Regions from separate parts of the Sinorhizobium chiapasense genome, predicted to be linked through region 1. Evidence: predicted binding sites of a transcription regulator. Region 1 holds the regulator's gene; each other region holds the start of a gene.
What was found. The regulator PhoB, encoded in region 1, activates phosphate uptake and scavenging genes when phosphate is short. The targets are predictions, from matches to a motif close to TGTCATNNANCTGTCAT.
Positions count from the first base shown of each region.

Region 2: the regulator PhoB is predicted to act here: its motif matches at 1,965-1,981, upstream of RB548_RS13805 (DUF1045 domain-containing protein).
Region 3: the regulator PhoB is predicted to act here: its motif matches at 2,156-2,172, upstream of RB548_RS19425 (DUF47 domain-containing protein).
Region 4: the regulator PhoB is predicted to act here: its motif matches at 2,301-2,317, upstream of phnG (phosphonate C-P lyase system protein PhnG).

Region 1 is NZ_CP133148.1:156,036-160,861, reverse strand. It holds gene RB548_RS00745 (aspartate aminotransferase family protein) at 1-940, opposite strand, end outside; gene RB548_RS00740 (GcrA family cell cycle regulator) at 1,357-1,875, shown strand; gene phoB (phosphate regulon transcriptional regulator PhoB) at 1,956-2,639, opposite strand; gene phoU (phosphate signaling complex protein PhoU) at 2,874-3,587, opposite strand; gene pstB (phosphate ABC transporter ATP-binding protein PstB) at 3,734-4,549, opposite strand; gene pstA (phosphate ABC transporter permease PstA) at 4,563-4,826, opposite strand, start outside.
Region 2 is NZ_CP133148.1:2,854,139-2,858,964, forward strand. It holds gene uraD (2-oxo-4-hydroxy-4-carboxy-5-ureidoimidazoline decarboxylase) at 1-105, opposite strand, end outside; gene puuE (allantoinase PuuE) at 105-1,034, opposite strand; gene RB548_RS13805 (DUF1045 domain-containing protein) at 1,116-1,916, opposite strand; gene RB548_RS13810 (glycosyltransferase family 2 protein) at 2,344-3,444, shown strand; gene RB548_RS13815 (NAD(P)/FAD-dependent oxidoreductase) at 3,486-4,619, opposite strand; gene mnmD (tRNA (5-methylaminomethyl-2-thiouridine)(34)-methyltransferase MnmD) at 4,741-4,826, shown strand, end outside.
Region 3 is NZ_CP133148.1:4,094,767-4,099,592, forward strand. It holds gene RB548_RS19415 (molybdopterin-synthase adenylyltransferase MoeB) at 1-731, opposite strand, end outside; gene recF (DNA replication/repair protein RecF) at 811-1,935, opposite strand; gene RB548_RS19425 (DUF47 domain-containing protein) at 2,192-2,836, shown strand; gene RB548_RS19430 (inorganic phosphate transporter) at 2,836-3,840, shown strand; gene dnaJ (molecular chaperone DnaJ) at 4,079-4,826, opposite strand, start outside.
Region 4 is NZ_CP133151.1:352,755-357,580, reverse strand. It holds gene RB548_RS24365 (ABC transporter ATP-binding protein) at 1-187, shown strand, start outside; gene RB548_RS24360 (alkaline phosphatase family protein) at 222-1,424, shown strand; gene phnF (phosphonate metabolism transcriptional regulator PhnF) at 1,489-2,190, shown strand; gene phnG (phosphonate C-P lyase system protein PhnG) at 2,429-2,839, shown strand; gene phnH (phosphonate C-P lyase system protein PhnH) at 2,836-3,441, shown strand; gene RB548_RS24340 (carbon-phosphorus lyase complex subunit PhnI) at 3,442-4,548, shown strand; gene RB548_RS24335 (alpha-D-ribose 1-methylphosphonate 5-phosphate C-P-lyase PhnJ) at 4,545-4,826, shown strand, end outside.

The DNA of each region.
Region 1 (4,826 bases):
ACGCAAGCCCCTGCCGGAAAACGAGCGCGACGTCGCGCACCTGCTCCAGGAACCCGTCGGCGAGAACGACATCGAGGACCGCGTTTCCGACCGCCATCGCCAGCGGATTGCCGCCATAGGTCGAGCCATGCGTGCCCGTCACCATGCCAGCAGCCGCCTCTTCGGTCGCAAGGCAGGCGCCCAGGGGAAAGCCGCCGCCGATGCCCTTGGCGACCGCCATGATATCCGGCCGGATGCCGGCCCATTCATAGGCGAAGAGCTTGCCGGTCCGGCCAATGCCGCACTGAACCTCGTCGAGGATGAGCAGCAGGCCGAATTCGTCGCAAAGCGCCCGCAACTCCTGCAGAAATTCCTTGCTGGCCGGGCGGATGCCGCCCTCGCCCTGGATCGGCTCGATCAGGATCGCCGCCGTCTCGTCGTTGATCGCATCCTTGACCGCGGCGATATCGCCGAAAGGAACCTGATAGAAGCCCGGTGCCTTTGGTCCGAAACCCTCGATGTACTTCTGCTGGCCGCCGGCGGCGATCGTCGCGATCGTGCGGCCATGGAAGGCGCCTTCGAAGGTGATGATATGGAATTTTTCCGGATTTCCCTTGGCGAAGTGATGGCGGCGCGCGGTCTTGATGGCGCATTCCAGCGCCTCCGCACCCGAATTCGTGAAGAACACGCGGTCCGCGAAGGTCACCGCCGTCAGCCGGCGCGCCAGACTTTCCTGGCCCGGAATCTCATAGAGGTTGGAAAGATGCCAGACCTTGTCCGCCTGCGCCTTCAGCGCCTCGACGAGGTGCGGATGGGCATGGCCGAGCGAGTTCACGGCAACGCCGGCGGCAAAATCGAGATAGCGCGAGCCGTCCTCGGCAATAAGCCAGACGCCCTCGCCTCGCTCGAAACGCAACGGCGCACGCATGTAGGTGTCGTAGAGCGGCGTTGTTGCGGCCATGGCGAACTTCTCCTTCCGTCCTGTTGGCATCAATATCGGGCGATCGTGTCCGATAAAAATCAAAAATGCCGCCTTTCGGCGGCGCAGGCACTATTCCTATTTCGCACCGCAATGTCAACAAAACCAAGGCTTGCAGCGAGCTTGAACGCGCGGATTCCGATGTGCGAAAAAACCTCCAGCGGGGGCTTGCAAAAATGCAACGGCCAGCCAGCAAGTTGGGGAAAACTCCGAAATCGATTCGGCGCGATTCCCGCGACTCTTGCCACGGAGTCACCCTGCCAGTAGGTTAATATTCAATTACTAGACGCATGCGGCGGACCTAGTCACCAAAAGAGTTATCGCGTTGCAGCTCCGGAGTTTTTCCGGAGCGTGGTGATGGATTCTGCCATCCAACGCCGAGAACGGAGAGTGCAGAAATGAACTGGACTGACGAGCGGGTGGAGAAACTGAAGAAGCTGTGGTCCGAGGGCTTGAGCGCCAGCCAGATTGCGGCACAACTGGGCGGCGTAAGCCGCAACGCCGTGATCGGCAAGGTTCACCGGTTGAGCTTGCCGGGCCGAGCCAAGGCCGGCGGCGCGACCACTGCCGCACGCCCGAAGCGCACCACGTCGGCCCCCCGGGCGCCGAACTATGCCGCGCGCGTCGCCACCCGCACCGTCACCCGCACCGCTGGCGCCACTGTCCTCAAGGAAGAGATCGAAGTCGATCTCGTCGCCGATCAGGACCTCGAACTCGCACCGAACGTCGTCGTCCCGATGTCGCGACGCCTCGGCCTGACGGAACTCACGGAGCGCACCTGCAAGTGGCCGATCGGCGACCCCCTGAAGGAGGAGTTCCATTTCTGCGGCAACGACTCACCGGAATCGTCGCCCTATTGCAGCTATCACACGCGGCTCGCCTATCAGCCTTCCGGCGAACGCCGGCGCATGCGCTGACCGGCCTCGCGCGAACGCAATTGAAAAAGGGGCGGTGACGCCCCTTTTTTTGATGTCCATCGAAGGATGGCCGCCGGCCTTCAGCTTTCAAGCGAATAGCCGGCGCCGCGCACGGTGCGAATGACATCGGGCATGTTCGAGAAATTCAGCGCCTTGCGCAGACGGCCGACATGCACATCCACGGTGCGCTCGTCGACATAGATGTCATGTCCCCAGACGCCGTCGAGCAGCTGCGAACGCGAGAAGACGCGCCCTGGCGAGGACATCAGGAACTCCAGGAGCCGGAACTCCGTCGGTCCGAGCCGGACTTCGCGGCTGCGTCTGTGGACGCGGTGCGTCTCGCGATCGAGCTCGATGTCGCCGCAACGCAACACCGTCGAAAGCACCTCGGGCTTGGCACGCCTGAGCATCGCCTTCACCCTCGCCATCAGTTCCGGTGTCGAAAACGGCTTGACGACATAGTCGTCCGCGCCGGTAGCGAGACCACGAACCCGCTCGCTTTCCTCGCCACGCGCGGTCAGCATGATGATCGGCAGGCGCTCCGTTTCCGGCCGCTGCCGCAGTCGGCGGCAAAGTTCGATGCCGGAGACGCCGGGCAGCATCCAGTCGAGGATCAGGAGATCGGGCAGCCGCTCCTGAAGGCGGATTTCAGCTTCATCTCCGCGCAAGATCGTATCGACGTCGAAACCTTCGGCCTCGAGATTGTAGCGCAGGAGGACGCTCAGCGCCTCCTCGTCCTCGACAACAGCTATCTTCGGCAACATTCGGTCATGCTCCTTCCCACGCGCGGGTGCCATCATGCCACCGCGACACTCTGTGGGCCGCGAAAGATCGCGACCGGACAAGATTAACGCATGCAAACCAAGGCATGCGGCTATCGGGCTCTCGGGCGCCCTAGAGCGCCGTGCGTTCAAAATGAACGCACAAAGGACGCTCTAGCACTTTGATTCTAGAGCATCTTATCCGCTTCCAGTGATTCCACTTGAAAGCGGGATGCTCTAGTCCGTTACTGAGCCCAGCGTCGACGTATTATCGTCCTTCGGCCGCTCACCCTGCGGCTGGGCGCCCGTCGCCATGTAATAGATCGTTTCGGCAATGTTGGTCGCGTGGTCGCCGATACGCTCGATGTTCTTGGCGCAGAAGAGCAGATGCGTGCACGGGGTGATGTTGCGCGGATCTTCCATCATATAGGTCAGCAGTTCGCGGAAAAGCGACGTATAGATCGCGTCGATCTCTTCATCGCGCTCGCGGATGCGGTTCGCCTTTTCCGGCGAGCGAGAGGCGTAGACGTCGAGCACCTCCTTGAGCTGGACCAGGGCCAGCTCCGCCAGATGCTCCAGGCCACGCGCGAGCTTGCGCGGGATGCCGGATCCGGCGACCGCGATCACGCGCTTGGCGGTGTTCTTGCCGAGGTCGCCAACGCGCTCCAGGTCCGCCGCAATTCGAATGGACCCCATGATCTCGCGCAGGTCGGATGCGACCGGCTGGCGCTTGGCGATGGTTACGATCGCCTTCTCACCGATTTGTCGCTCGGCGTCGTCGAGGATCGCGTCGTCGGAAATCACCTTCTGCGCCAGCGCCAGGTCGGAATTCACCAGCGCCCGGACGGAATCCGCCACCATCTGTTCGGCCTGCCCACCCATTTCCGAGACGCGGCGCGTCAGATATTTAAGCTCGTCGTCAAATGCCGACATGATGTGTGTGGATGACATGTTTCGTTCCTTGAATTCGTAACCCGGTTGACTGGAACGCCATGCGCTCAATGAACCCACAAAGGACGCTCCAGCGCTTAGATTCTAGAGCATCTTATCCGCTTTCAGCGATTCCACTTGAAAGCGGGATGCTCTAGTCGCCTGGCTTAACCGAACCGACCCATGATGTAGTCCTGCGTGCGCTGGTCATCGGGATTGGTGAACATCTTGTCCGTATCGTTCTCCTCGACGAGATTGCCGAGATGGAACATGGCGGTGCGCTGCGAAACGCGCGCGGCCTGCTGCATCGAATGGGTCACGATAACGATCGTGAAGTTGGCGCGCAGTTCGTGGATGAGTTCCTCGACCTTCGCGGTGGCGATCGGATCGAGCGCCGAACAGGGCTCGTCCATCAGGATCACTTCGGGGCTGACCGCAACGGCACGCGCAATGCATAGGCGCTGCTGCTGGCCGCCGGAAAGGCCGGTGCCCGGCTCTTGCAGGCGATCCTTGACCTCGTTGAAAAGGCCGGCCTTCTGCAGGCTCGTTTCGACGATTTCGTCGAAATCCGCTTTCGTGCGGGCGAGGCCGTGAATGCGAGGGCCATAGGCGACGTTGTCGTAGATCGATTTCGGGAACGGGTTCGGCTTCTGGAAAACCATGCCGACGCGCGCGCGCAGTTCCACGACGTCGATCGACGGATCGTAAATGTCGTCCTCGTCCAGCGTAATCTTGCCGGTAACCCGGCAGTGCTCGATCGTATCGTTCATGCGGTTCAAGGTGCGCAGGAACGTCGACTTGCCGCAGCCCGACGGACCGATCAAGGCTGTGACGGTGTTTTCACGGATATTGAGATTGACGTCGAAGAGCGCGCGCTTCTCGCCGTAGTAGACCGACACATCCTTGCCGATCATCTTGTAGGGCACCGTATTCATTTTCAGATCCAGAGCTTTTTCCACTGCAGCTTCCGACATCATGTTCATAGTCCTTACCCCACTACCAGCGGCGCTCAAAGCGACGCCGCAAGAGAATTGCGCCCAGGTTCATGAAGACGAGGAAGATCAGGAGAATGATGATCGCTCCAGACGTCCGCTCCACGAAGGCGCGTTCCGGCTCATTTGCCCACATGTAGATCTGCACCGGCAGTGCCGTGGAGGGTTCCAGCGGCGATCCAGGAAAATCGACGACGAAGGCCACCATGCCGATCAAGAGCAGCGGCGCCGTTTCGCCAAGTGCATGCGCAAGGCCGATAATCGTGCC
Region 2 (4,826 bases), 1.6 Mb from region 1:
CGTCAGCCCGGCGGAAGCGGCGCGGTCGTAGGCGCGCTCCGCCACCCATGGCGAATGCTCGAAAACACCGCCGAAGCGGCTGACGAAGGCCTCCCTTTCGGACATCAGCGCACACCTTCCGGCTTGTGATGATCGTACCAATGGCGCGCAATGTCGATGCGGCGCGGTATCCAGACCTTGTCGTGGGACATGACGTAGTCGATGAAGCGGGCGAGTGCGGCAGCGCGGCCGGGCCGACCGACGAGGCGGCAATGCAGGCCGATGTTCATCATCTTCGGGCTGCCTTCCTCGCCCTCCGTATAGAGCACGTCGAACGTGTCTTTGAGATAGGTAAAGAACTGGTCGCCGGAATTGAATCCCTGATTGGTGGCAAAGCGCATGTCGTTGGCGTCGAGCGTATAGGGAATGATGAGATGCGGCTTGTCGGCGGCCAATCCAGGAACCCAGTAGGGAAGCTCGTCCGCATAGGAATCGCAGGAATAGAGAAAACCGCCCTCCTCCAGCACGAGCTTCAACGTGTTGACCGAGGGCTTGCCCTGATAGATGCCGAGCGGCCGCTCACCCGTCAGTTCCGTATGCAGGCGGACGACCTCGCGGATGTGCTCACGCTCGACCTCCTCCGGGAAATCCTTGTATTCGAGCCAGCGCAGCCCGTGACTGGCGATCTCCCAGCCCGCCTCCTTCATCGCCGCGACTGCCTCCGGGTTGCGCGCCATCGCAAGCGTCACGCCGTAGACCGTGAGCGTGACACCGCGGCTCGTGAACAGGCGCCACAGGCGCCAGAAGCCGGCACGAGCGCCATACTCATAGATCGATTCCATGTTGAGATTGCGCTGGCCCGGCCAGGGCTGCGCGCCGACAATCTCCGACAGCAGGCATTCCGACGCCGGATCGCCATCGAGAATGCAGCTTTCGCCCCCCTCCTCGTAGTTCAGGACGAACTGCACCGCGATGTGCGCATCGCCCGGCCAACGCACCTGCGGCGGCGTCCGCCCATAGCCCATGAGATCGCGCGGATAGGAAGTCGCTGCCATCAAATCACCCCTCGACTTTTTCCGGAACGGTAGCACCGCGAACCGGATTGTCGAGATGAAATTGACGGTTTGCGAGGGCCTCTAGCAGCCCGCAAGCAAGGAGGCCATGATCAAGGGGATGGGTCTGGCGACGCGACCTTCAGTCAGGTTTTCGGTGGACGGCCGTTTCGCCGTGCCGTCGCGCAGACGGGCGAAAATCTTGCCAAGCGGATGCTGAGAATGAACCCGCATCGGAGAGCCCGGATCCTGCTCGATGAACAGCGCAAGGCTGCCGACAGCCAACGGCTTTTCCAGATGCGGCTCGAAAAGCTCACGCAGGGGCGCCTCCATGCGCCGGGCGGTTTCCGGATTCAAGGCACCCGTCAGCTTCATGTGAAAACGATACTCGTCCATCACATAGGGATCGCCCCAGCGATGAAGGTTGCTGAATTGCGGCGCAGTCAGCCGGTCCGGATCGCACCGTTCGATCTCGTCCTCGCTTATCGGCGCGCGAAACCTGTCGAATGTCTGCACGACACGAGCGGCGAGCAGATGCATTTCGTGGCTCGGCACCTGCGGCACCAACCCCCAGCACTGGCTGAACCGGGCAACCTCAATTCGCGCGATTTCGAAAGGCGTTTCGGCGCTGGCGAAATGCATCAGCGCCTTCAGCAGATCGGCTTCGTCCGTCGCCGGGTTGAGGCAGAACGGCGCCATGATCATGGCATGAAAGCCGAAGCGGCGGGGTGCTGCCGTATGGAAGGCGATCTCCGAAACGCTCAATCCGGCAACAGAAGGCAGTTCCGTCGGCTCATCCGAATAGACATTCCGCCCAAGCCAGCTGGCGGCCACTGCCGACAGCGGGTCCCCCATAGGCGGGGTGAAACAAATGGCGTAACGCATGGCGCATGCTCCGGAAGTCCGTGGATGGCCGCCTATTAGGTGATTTGCGTGACAGATTAACGAAGTTGGCGGCTCAGAACCGGCCTGAACCGATCGTCCCGAAGCGACGGAAGCGCATCATGCAAAGAAAGATGGACCACGGAAGCGCGCAACGTCGAAACGCTGCCGAGCCCATCGGCATCCCGCGCCGATCCGGCAAGGCCCTATTGTCAACACAATAGGTGCAGTTACTACGCCGCGGCGCTTCCCTTGAAGCGTGGAAAATCGCGCAATGGTGCAAGGCAGCAACCTGCCGTTTCGAGCACCGCTGCGCCGGAGGAAATCTACCCGCGGTTTCCTTTAGAGGTTGGTACCGGCCGCCTGGTTGGCGGACGAATGCCTTATCGTCTCCAGGCGAGATGCCGGCGACCGGCCGCTTACACTCAGCATGAGTAATCGAAGCGAAAAGCGGGGATCAGAGCGAGGGCAGGCATTGCTGAACCAAACTTCTGTATCCATCATCATCACCAACTATAACTACGCGCGCTTTCTCAGGCGCTGTGTCGACAGCGCCTTGGCCCAAGATTACCCGCGCACCGAAGTTATCGTCGTCGACGATGCCTCGTCCGATGAGTCGCCAGAGATCATTCGATCGTACGGTGACAGGATCCGCGCCTGTTTGCGTCCGGCAAACGGCGGACACGCGGCGGCCTTCAACACCGGTTTTGCCGCGAGCTCCGGCGACATCGTGTTCTTTCTGGACGCCGACGACTATCTCTATCCGACTGCGGTATCCGAGGTCGTTAGTGCATGGGACGCCTCGACCGTACAATTTCAGTTCAGGCTCCATCTCGTCGATCAACGAGAAAAGGTAATGGATGTCTTCCCGCCGCCGGAGCAGCCCTTCGATACGGGCGACGTGACGCCAAAACTGTTTCATCGCGGTCGTTATCAGACGACGGTCACCAGCGGCCTCGCCTTCGCCCGTTCGGCCCTGGAAGCAGTGATGCCGATGCCGGAGGGAAAATTCAGGCAAGGCGCCGATGGCTATCTAGCAACTGTGGCGCCGCTGCATGGACGGGTCCAGGCCACCGACGATTGCCTCGGGGCATACCGCATGCATGGTTCCAATCATTCGCTGTTTGCCGAAAAACTGGCCGAACGGGCCCGCTGGCGCATGCAACATGATTTTCGCCGCCTCGAAGCCCTCTCCGCTGAGGCGGCCGCCGCCGGGGCGCCGCTGCAGCCCGGGATCGCCCTGCGTGATCCGACCCACCTCGAAGAACGACTGGCGTCCTTGTGCATCGAGAAGGCTCGCCACCCGGTCAGAGATGACTCGCGGCTGCGCCTGGCGGCAGCCGGCGCGACCGCCACTCTTGCCATGAATTACTCTATCCGAAGGCGTGCCGTCGAGGCCGCCTGGTTCCTTGCAGTCGGGGTGCTTCCGCGGCAGCTGGCGACGTCGGTGCTCTCCTGGAAGCTCGTGGCATCGTCCCGCCCGGCCTTCCTGTCTCTGCTGTCAAAAACCATACGGCGGGCAATGGGCTAAACGCTCTATCATATGGGGGGCGCCGCTGGCCGGCTGCGGCCTTACCGCAGCGCCGCGATGTGGTGCGCGCACGCAAATGATTCGGGAAGATCGATGGTCGGCCGCCCGACGATGTCGTCCATCACGACGCGCGCCAGGGCATGTGCCATACCGAAACTGACTTTGAAGCCGCCGGTCAGCACGGACAGATTGTCGTAATCGGGATGGCGTCCGACGATGGGCTCTCGCCCGGTCGCCTTCGGCCGCAGCCCGGCCCAACGCTCGATCACCTCTGCGCCGTGCAACGCGGGCGCTACGGCTTCCGCCCGCCGGATCAGCGCGTCCAGTTGATCGTCTGTCGAATACGGCTCGTCGAAGCGATTTTCGCTGGTGCTGCCGATCGCCACATGACCGTCTTCGTGTGCAACGATGTAGAGCCCATCGGTGAAGATGATTGGCGAGGCCGGATCGATGTCGGCGCGAAGCAGCGCCGCCTGCCCTTTGACGGCACTGCCACTCGTCGCCTGCGCCGAATGCGCCAGGCGGTCGATCAGGCCGAAACTTTCGACCCCGGCAGAGAGAATGCAATGTGCGAAGGGCATCACCCTCCCGTCCGGGAGCGAGAGCCGTCCGCGTTGAGGATCGAGCGACGCAACCTCGGCACCCTCTTCAACCTGGACATGGGGGAATTGCGCAAGTGCAGTTTTCAGCACGTGCACCAGGCGCCGCGGCGCCACTCTTGCGGCGAGCGTGTCGTGGACAATGCCGAAGGGCGCCGCCTCCGCCGCCGGCCACTCGCAGCCGGTGCCCACATCCCGGACATGCCAATGGAACCGACGCTCGCCGGAGATCCAATGCCGCGCCGCATCCTGCTCGTGGCCGAGGGCGATCTCTCTCAGATGCGGTTTGCCGAGCGGCATGACCCGGCCGCAGCGGCGATAATCCGCCGACAGTCCGGTCGCTTGCTGCAGTTCCGCGATCTCGTCTTCAAGCGCGACCAACGCATCGAACTGGAATTGCTTCTTGGCGTTCCATCGGTCCGGCATGTGCGGCATCAGCGCGCCGAGCAGGCCTCCGCTCGCGCCCGCGCCTGTGTGGCTGCGCTCGACAAGGCACGTCGCGATGCCGGCCCGGCCAGCCATCACCGCGGCCCACAGGCCCATGATGCCGCCGCCCACGATCAAAAGTTCACTCATCGATTGACCTTCTGCGGCATAATTCCTTAGATCGAATTCGATCGAAGGAAAATTATGCAGCGTTTCAAAGTGCTACAGCGACCCTTGCGCGTTTTCTCGGGGTCGGAAGACGACCATCGCCATGACAGGGACTGATCTCCGCCAGAGCCATCCGCCATCGCGGCAAAGCCTTGAATGGCACGAGGGCGATATGCCCTACTCGATGGA
Region 3 (4,826 bases), 400 kb from region 1:
AACTGCGCCGCGAGCGCATCGTAGAGCAACAGCCGGCCGACGAGCGGCTCGCCGATCCCGGTGATGAGTTTGATCGCCTCCATCGCCTGCAGCGTGCCGATGACGCCGGTCAAGGCGCCCAGCACGCCGGCCTCGGCGCAGGAGGGAACCACGCCCGGCGGGGGAGGGGCGGGAAAGAGGTCGCGATAAGACGGGTTTGGATGGCCCTCGGCGTCGGTTTCGTAGGGTTTCAGCACGGTGACGGACCCGTCGAAGCGGCCGACGGCCCCGGTGACCAGCGGAACTTGCACCGCGTCGGCCGTGTCTGCCGCCAGATAACGCGTGTCGAAATTGTCCGAACCATCGATGACGAGGTGGTAGTGGCGAAAGATCTCCTCGGCGTTTCCGGCCTCGAGCCGCGTGTGATGCATCGTGGCCGTCACGTGGGGATTGAGCGCATTGATCGCCAGCACGGCGCTTTCGACCTTGGGCCGGCCGATATCCGCGGTTGCGTGAATGACCTGCCGCTGCAGGTTCGACAGCGACACGACATCGTCGTCGATGACGCCGAGCGTTCCGACGCCGGCAGCGGCAAGGTACTGCAGCACGGGCGCGCCGAGGCCGCCCGCGCCGATGACGAGCACGCGCGCCGCCTTTAGCTTCTGCTGCCCCGCACCACCCACCTCCGGCAAGACGATGTGGCGCGCGTAACGGGCGATTTCCGCGGTGTCGAGCTTTGCGTCGATCGTCATTCGGAGCCCCTTTCGACAGACCATGATGGTTTTGATGGAAGATCGCTGGCGCGCCCTCGCATCCATTCCAAAGTGAATCTCACCCGGAAACATGCCCGTTGGCAACGGTGAGAAAGCGGCCGCGTTCGCCAAGCGCCGCAAACATGGTCCGATCGGTTCCGGTCATGAAGGCCTGACCGCCAAGGCGGTCGACAAGGTCGAAGAGCGCCGCCCGCCGCCCTTCGTCGAGATGGGCAGCGATTTCGTCGAGCAGCAACACCGGCGCATGGCCTGTCATGTCGCCGACAAGCCGAGCATGGGCGAGCACAAGGCCGACCAGCAGCGCCTTCTGCTCACCGGTCGAGCATCGTTCGGCTTCCATGTTCTTTTCGCGGTGGCGAATGAGGAGATCGCTGCGATGCGGACCATCCAGCGTGCGGCCGGCCGCGGCGTCGCGGCCGCGGCCTTCCAGCAGCATCGCCAGGTACCGCTCTTCGAGATCGTAGGCCGGCAGGCCGTGGAGATCGTCGAGAAAGCCCGAGAGCGCCAGCGTCGCGGAAGGAAATGTGCCCTCGGTTTGGCTTCGCTCGACAAGCGCTGTCAAGAGGCCCAGCATTTCGAGGCGCGCCAGCGCCATGGACACTCCGAGCCCGGCCATTTCGCGCTCGATCGCCGAAAGCCAGGCGGGGTCCGGCCGAAACTCCGTCAGCAACCGGTTGCGGCTTCGCATCGCGCGTTCGAACTCACTGGCGCGCCGCCCGTGCCCGGGGTCGAGCGAGAGCACCAGGCGGTCGAGAAACCGCCTGCGATCGGTGGACGGGCCGGTGAAGAGACCATCCATCGCCGGCGTCAGCCAGAGCACGCGCAGATGGTCGGTCAACTCGTCCACGGTCTTCGCGGGCGTACCGTTGAGCCGCAGGCGGCGCGCTTGGCCATCCTCGGTGCCGGCGGTGCCCGTGCCGATTTCCACAGGCCCTTCCATGCCATCGACTGCTGCAAAGACCGAGAATCCGTCGGTCGCTCCAACCCGCGCAACGTCGGCATAGGCCGCACGGCGCAGGCCACGGCCGGGCGAGAGAAACGAAACCGCTTCCATAAGGTTCGTCTTGCCCGCGCCATTCTCGCCGGTCAGCACGACATGGCGCGCGTCAAGGTCGAGCGCCAGCGTCGCGTAGTTGCGAAAGTCAGTCAGTTTCAGGCGGTTGAGGAAGACCTTGTGCGGCATCTCGGGTCCGGATTCGACGTTTCTGTCAGGTAGGCCGAAAGCGAGGCCAAGGCAAGGCGAAAGGGCATCTGCCCCCACCCGCCAGCCGCGCCCCGCGCGCGAAGAGGGCAAGCGGCAAAAGGCGGCGTCCACCCGCATCGCTGTTCCTCGGGCGCGAAATCGCCGGGGAAGCTTCGGTTTTTGTCCACTTGAGAGCTTTCCCTGGGCGAGTCGGTGCAATATGACAGTTTTGTGACAATCGACAGATGGATCTGCAATGCTTGGCCTGTTTCGCAAGCTTCTTCCCCGCGAGGATCGATTCTTTGATCTCTTTGCACAACACTCGCGCACAGTCATGGGAGCGGCGGAAGCGCTGAATGCCTTGCTTGCCGGGGGACCGGACATCGATCGCCATTGCGATCGCATCATCGCGCTCGAGCACGAGGCCGACGAGATCACCCGCGAAGTCCTGCTCGCGGTGCGCCGGAGCTTCATCACACCCTTCGACCGTGGTGACATCAAGGATCTCATCCAGTCGATGGATGACGCGATCGACATGATGCACAAGACGGTGAAAACGATCCGGCTCTACGAGCAGAAAAGCTTCGATCCCGGCATGCAGGAAATGGGTGCCGCGGTGGTGCAGGCGGCCCATCTCGTTGCCGAGGCCATACCCCTGCTCAACCGGATCGGTGCGAATGCCCAGCGCCTCAGCACCATTGCCGAGGAGGTGACCCGCGTCGAGGGTCGTTCCGACGAGCTGCACGACCAGGGGCTCAAGGACCTGTTCCAGCGCCATGGCGCCACCAATCCCATGGCTTACATCATCGGCAGCGAAATCTACGGCGAGCTGGAGAAAGTCGTCGATCGCTTCGAGGATGTGGCGAACGAAATCAGCGGCATCGTGATCGAGAACGTCTGATGGATGTGACGCTCGCTTTCCCGCTGCTCGTGGGGCTCATCGCCGTCGCCCTGTTCTTCGATTTCCTCAACGGATTGCACGACGCGGCCAACTCGATCGCGACCATTGTCTCGACCCGCGTCTTGAGGCCGCAGTATGCGGTCCTGTGGGCGGCCTTCTTCAACTTCATCGCCTTCCTGTTCTTCGGGCTGCACGTGGCTGAGACGCTCGGGACCGGCATCATCGACCCGGGTATCGTCACGCCGCAGGTGATCTTTGCGGCGTTGACGGGTGCGATCGTCTGGAACATCGTCACCTGGCTGTTCGGGATTCCTTCGAGTTCCTCCCATGCGCTCGTCGGCGGCCTGGTTGGCGCGGGCCTCGCCAGGACCGGCTTCAGCGCGATCGTCTGGCACGGTCTCCTGAAGACGGCCGGGGCGATCGTCATGTCGCCTGCCATCGGCTTTTTTCTGGCGCTATTCCTCGTGCTGATCGTGTCCTGGCTCTTTGTTCGCCAGACGCCGTTTGCGGTCGACAGTACGTTCCGGGTTCTGCAGTTCGTTTCCGCCTCGTTCTATTCGCTTGGGCACGGCGGCAACGACGCACAGAAGACCATGGGCATTATCGCCGTGCTGCTCTTTTCCCAAGGCTATCTCGGGTCGGAATTCTACGTGCCCTTCTGGGTGGTGATCACCTGCCAGGCGGCGATCGCGCTTGGCACGCTGTTCGGCGGCTGGAGGATCGTCCACACCATGGGATCGAAGATCACCAAACTCAACCCGATGCAGGGTTTCTGCGCCGAAACGGGCGGCGCCATCACCCTGTTCGGTGCCACCTGGCTCGGCATTCCGGTCTCGACCACCCACACGATCACCGGTGCCATCGTCGGCGTCGGATCGGCACGGCGCGTCTCGGCCGTGCGCTGGGGGCTGGCCGGCAACATCGTTATTGCCTGGGTGATCACCATGCCGGCGGCTGCCGTGATCGCCGCCCTTTCCTACTTCGCTGCCGGCTTGTTTGGCTGATCGATTCTGGTGCATGTCTTTGTCCTTAAATCGACCTCGATTTAAGGACAAAGACATGCAGCAATTCAAAGTGCTACAGCGACCTGTGCGCATCCGATAAGACGCACGGGGCTGTAGGGATAGCGCCGGTTCAAAAGAGTTGGGGCGTTTCACTGTTTCAACGAAACGGTGAAGCGCCCCAAGAGTCTTTCGGTCGTGGACGGCGGTGCCTTGAAATTCCGCCGCTTTCGAACCGGTATCAGTCGCTGAGCGTGTCGAAGAAATCCTTCATCCGGGCGAAGAAGCCCGTCGACTCCGGATTGTTCTCCTTGGACGAGATCTGCTCGAACTCCTGCAGCAGCTCGCGCTGACGCTTGGTCAGCTTCTGCGGCGTCTCGATCTGGATCTGGATGTAGAGATCGCCGCTCTGGGTGGAGCGCAGCACCGGCATGCCCTTGCCCTTGAGGCGGAACTGCTTGCCGGCCTGCGTGCCCTCCGGCACGGTGACGCGGGACTTGGTACCGTCGAGCGTCGCCACGTCGAATTTGCCGCCGAGCGCCGCCGTCGTCATCGAGATCGGCACGCTGCAATAGAGGTCGGCACCGTCGCGCTGGTAGAATTCGTGCGGTTTGACGGAGAGGAAAATGTAGAGGTCGCCCGCCGGACCGCCGCGAAGGCCTGCCTCGCCTTCGCCGGAGAGGCGAATGCGCGTCCCGTCCTCGATGCCGGCCGGAATGTTGACCGAAAGCGTACGCTCCTCCATGACCCGGCCCTGGCCGTGGCATTTGATGCAGGGATCGGTGATCGTCTGGCCGCGGCCGCCGCAGGTCGGGCAGGTGCGCTCGATCGAGAAGAAGCCCTGCGCCGCGCGCACGCGGCCGGAGCCCTGACAGGTCGCGCAGGTCTTCGGGCTCGTGCCGGGCTTGGCGCCGCTGCCGCTGCAGACGTCGCAGGTGATCGATGTCGGCACGCGGATCTGCGCCGTCTTGCCGGAATAGGCCTCTTCG
Region 4 (4,826 bases), on a different replicon from region 1:
ACGAAACCGGGTGGTTCTGAAAGGCGAAGTTCCGAGTGCCGTGTCACCGCCGTCCGGCTGCGTCTTTCGAACCAGGTGCCCGATTGCAAGCCCGGAATGTGCAGCGGCTTCACCGGCACTGCGCCAGGTTGCGCCAGGGCACTGGACGGCCTGCATCAAACAAAAATCTTTCGATTTGAAGGGGTGAGATTGAAATGAAGCGTCGTAAACTCCTGTTGATCATGATCGACGGCGTGAACTCGGACTATCTTGAGAACCATCGGGAGAGGCTCCCGAATTTATCTGCTCTGGCCGACAGCGGATATCGCGTTCGCCGGATGCGTTCCGCCGTACCGGCGACCTCCATGCCGGGTCGGGCTTCCATCCTCACAGGTGTCGATGCAGACAGGCACGGGGTTTTTGGTAATCGCGTTCTGATCGACGGAGCATTCATCGCGGCCGAGGTGGAGCATCTTCTTGTGCCGACAATTGCAACCTTTGCTTCACGCGCGGGCCTGGACGTGGCCTGCGTCGGGCATGCTCTCATCGACCCGGAAGATACCTCCGTCTATGTTCCGCCCAGTTGGATGCGCGGCCCCGGTTTCACCAAGGTTCCGATCGACGGCAGTGCCCCCTACCTCCTGAGAGTCAAAGATCCGCGCGGTCGCTTGGCAGGTGTTCCCCTGCCTTCCTTCGTTCAGGAGTCCGCAAGGCCGGATCTCGTCTCTCGGGTCACTGCGACGCTCATCGACGACCAATTGACCGTCTCCGTCGCCGCAAGGCTGATCGGTTCTAAAGAACCGCCTGATCTGGTCGTCACCGAAATTAATGCCCCGGACATGTTCCAGCATGAGTTCGGCTGCGAGAGCGAAGAGGCCCATTTCTCTATTGCCTTTGCCGACTCTCTCGTTGGACTTTGCCTGGACGCCTTGCGCCGATCCGGCCGGCTCGACGACTACGTGATCGCGATTACCAGCGATCACGGTCACGGTAACATCAACACTTCGATCCTGCCTGAGCTGGTTATTCCCGGAAAAACGTTTTGCACTGAGGGTGCGACGCTGCACGTCCTGGTCGACAACGATGCCGATCGTGCGGAGGTTACGCGAAGGCTCGCCGCCGTGGGGGCGGAACCTTGGAATGATGCACATTTGCCGGTAGAACTTCGCGAGCGCATTGCTACTTTCGTGGCTCCGCCGCAGCATGATTTCGAACTAGTGCCAGCCGGGCATCCGGCTGACCAACCGCTCGGTCGACCGAAATACAAAGCCACCCATGGATTTCGACCAGGCATGCCTGCGGACGATCGTATCTGCATTATGTCCGGGGCCGGTCTGCCAAGTGCGGTGGCGGAAGGAGCTGAAGCCACACGCCTTGCGCCGACGCTTGCATCCATCCTTGGGCTATCCACAGAGATGTTTCCTGATCGGCCGCTTTTCGGGTAAACAGGGTTTCCTGCACCCATTTTGGGGAATGCAATAGTCGTATCGGCAGTTGAAGTGGTGCTTAATGAAACGTTGGGAAGTGGTTCGCTCCGGAATACTCAGCGATATCCATGCAGGAGCCTTCGAGAACGGTCGCCTGCCTGGGGACCTGGCTTTGGCAGAACGATTTGGCGTCAATCGCCACACCGTTCGAAACGCCATCAAGATTTTGGAGTCTGAAGGAGCTCTGCGCGTGCAACATGGTGTCGGTACCTTCGTTGCCGACGATTTCATTTCGCACACCTTGGGCAGTGATCCGAGATTTACGTTCAAACTTCTTGGCCAGAACAAGTCGGTCAAGCGGGAGATCTTGTCGATCAACGAGATCTCTGTCGAACCGGATATTGCGACGCATTTGAAGATTGCGCCCTCGGCGCTCGTGACGGCCGTCAGGACGACTTCGTTCATCAACGATTGGCCCCTGGCGACCGGGACGGCCTATTTTCCGGTCGAGCGAGTTCCTGGTCTCGCCACGGCGTTCGAGGGGCTGAACTCTCCGACTGCGGCCCTGAAGCGCTGTGGCATTCCGAAATACAAGCGAAAATGGACGCGGATTACCGCCCGAAGGCCCACCCAGCAAGAGGCCCGTCTGTTGCGAATATCATCGTCCAGCCCGGTGCTCTTCGAGACCAATGTCGATGTGGCTCCGGATGGATTACCTATCAAATACGCCTTCGGCGTCATACGAGCCGACAGATATGAATACCTGATAGAAGCCGATGACTAAACGAGATTGCTGGCGAACGGGAAGGGAGCTTCATTCGCGGGTTCAGCCTACCAGCGCCGGCCATTTCCTTCTGTTGCTCCGACTAACACTTTTCTGCTGAACCAGCCTCTTGTCATCAAAGTGTTGCAAAAAGCAGATACCTAGACATCTAGGTATCATCTTAGGCCCGGCCCACCGAGGCCTGCAATCGAAGCGGCGAATGCAAGTGCGCAATCAAATTGAAAACAGACGGCGATGGATGGCGGTTCTGGCGCGAACCAAGTGTGATGACCTTGAGCGTGCGTGGAACGATCTGCCCATCGCTCCTCAATATGAATGGCTGCGTCGACCCGAAACCGGCCTCGTGCTGGTGCGTGGACGCGCAGGCGGTACCGGCGGTGCGTTCAACCTCGGTGAGGTCACGATGACCCGATGTGCCCTGAGGCTAACCGAGGGCACGACGGGGTTCGCCTTCGTACTCGGACGCGACCAGCGCCATGCGGAACTGGCGGCAGTCTTCGATGCGCTCCTGCAGCGGGCGGCCGAGAGTCGCGAATTGGTCGCTCAATTTGAAGCGATGCAAGCGAGACGGCGTGAGCTGAAGAGCCGCAAGGCGGCTTCCACAAAGGTCGACTTTTTTGCAATGGCGCGAGGCACGAGCCCGGAATGAACAGCGGTATGGACACTGCCGGGATCAAGCCCGGATTCACAAATCCCGTTTTCGACAGCCAAGACACGTTCCGCCGTATTCTGGATGCCTATGCTTATGTGGGCCGCCCGCAAACGCTTGGCTCTGTAGCTACGGCAGTTGGGCCGCTCGCGCCGGCGACCGTCTCCGCTTGCCTCACATTGGCAGACTTCGAAACGCCGGTCTGGCTCGATTCCCGATCTAATCGTGGCGACGTCCGTAATTACCTTGGGTTTCACTGCGGGACGCCGTTCGCCAATGGCGCGGACGAAGCAGCATTTGCCATCGTGGCCGATTCGACGACGATGCCACGCCTAGCAGGGTTTCGCCTCGGAACTGAGTTGGAGCCCCAGACTTCGACGACCATTGTTGTCCAGGTGCCCTCCTTTACGGATGGTCCCTCGGTTCGATGGCAAGGGCCAGGGATCCAGCACGAGGTTTCGGCCACCATCGAAGGGCTTCCGTCGTGGTTTTGGGAAGAGTGGCAGCTCAATCAGGAGCTTTATCCGATCGGGGTCGATGTCCTCTTTACCTCCGGAAAAGCAATCATTGCTCTTCCCCGCAGCATATCGGTGGAGATCTAAATGGCCTATGTGGCTGTAAAAGGCGGCGAGCAGGCTATCCTCAACTCGCACCGTTTGATCGCAGAGGATAGACGCGGCGATCCTGAAGTTCCCGAACTTACCGTTTCTCAGATCGCCGAGCAACTCGGTCTCGCCGTCGACCGCGTGATGTGCGAGGGCTCTGTCTACGATAGAGAGCTTGCGGCCTTGGCATTAAAGCAGGCCCAGGGCGACGCAGTCGAGGCGATCTTCCTCCTCCGGGCGTTTCGTACGACCTTACCGCGCTTCGCAGTGTCGAATGCGATCGAGACGGATCGGATGGCCATCCAGCGACGGATCTCCGCAACCTTCAAGGACGTTCCTGGGGGACAGGTCCTCGGTTCGACCTACGAATACACGCATAGACTGCTTGATTTCGACCTCCTCGACAACGCTGATGCCGAGGTGACAAGGGCGGAACTGGCTGCGACCCCGCTCGATGCCAATTGTCCACGTGCTTTCGATAGCATCTCCGATGAAGGTCTGATCGAGGCAGAAGTGCCTGCGCCTGGCAAAGCGTCGGTTTTCGATCTGACGCGAGAGCCCCTGGCATTGCCGGCCGGTCGCGATCAGCGTTTGCAAAATCTTGCCCGTGGCGATGAGGGATTTGTCGTGGGGTTGGCTTATTCCGCTCTGCGTGGCTATGGCGCAGCCCATCCCTATGTCGGCGAAACCCGGGTCGGAGACGTCGCGATCGAAGTGGTTCCCGAGGAACTGGGCTTTCCAGTTTCGATTGGAGACATCACCGTCACCGAATGCCAGATGCTTGACTTGTTTGCAGGCTCGGACGACGAGCCGGCACGCTTCACGCGGGGCTACGGGCTCTCCTTTGGAAAGAGTGAGCGGAAGGCGATGGGAATGGCGATCGTCGATCGCTCATTGCGGTCCCGTGAATATGGCGAGGATGTGAAATACCCCGCACAGGACGAAGAGTTCGTTCTTTCTCATACCGACAATCTCGAGGCGGCTGGGTTCGTTTCACATCTGACCTTGCCTCACTACGTTGATTTTCAGGGTGACCTGCAGTTCATACGACAGCTGCGCGAGGAGCAGGTCGGCAGCCCGTCAACGAAGGAGGCGGCGGAATGATCGACGCGCATGAAAATGCGGCCAAGCGTGGCCGCCAAGCCTACAACTTTGCCTATCTCGACGAGCAGTCCAAACGGATGATCCGCCGATGCATCTTGAAAGCGATGGCCGTTCCCGGCCTGCAGGTTCCGTTTGGCAGCCGCGAAATGCCGCTCGCCTACGGATGGGGCACCGGCGGTATACAAGTGACGGCCAGTGTCATCGGACCCAACGACACGCTCAAGGTGATCGACCAGGGTGCGGACGACGCCACGAACGCGGTCTCGATCCGCCGATTT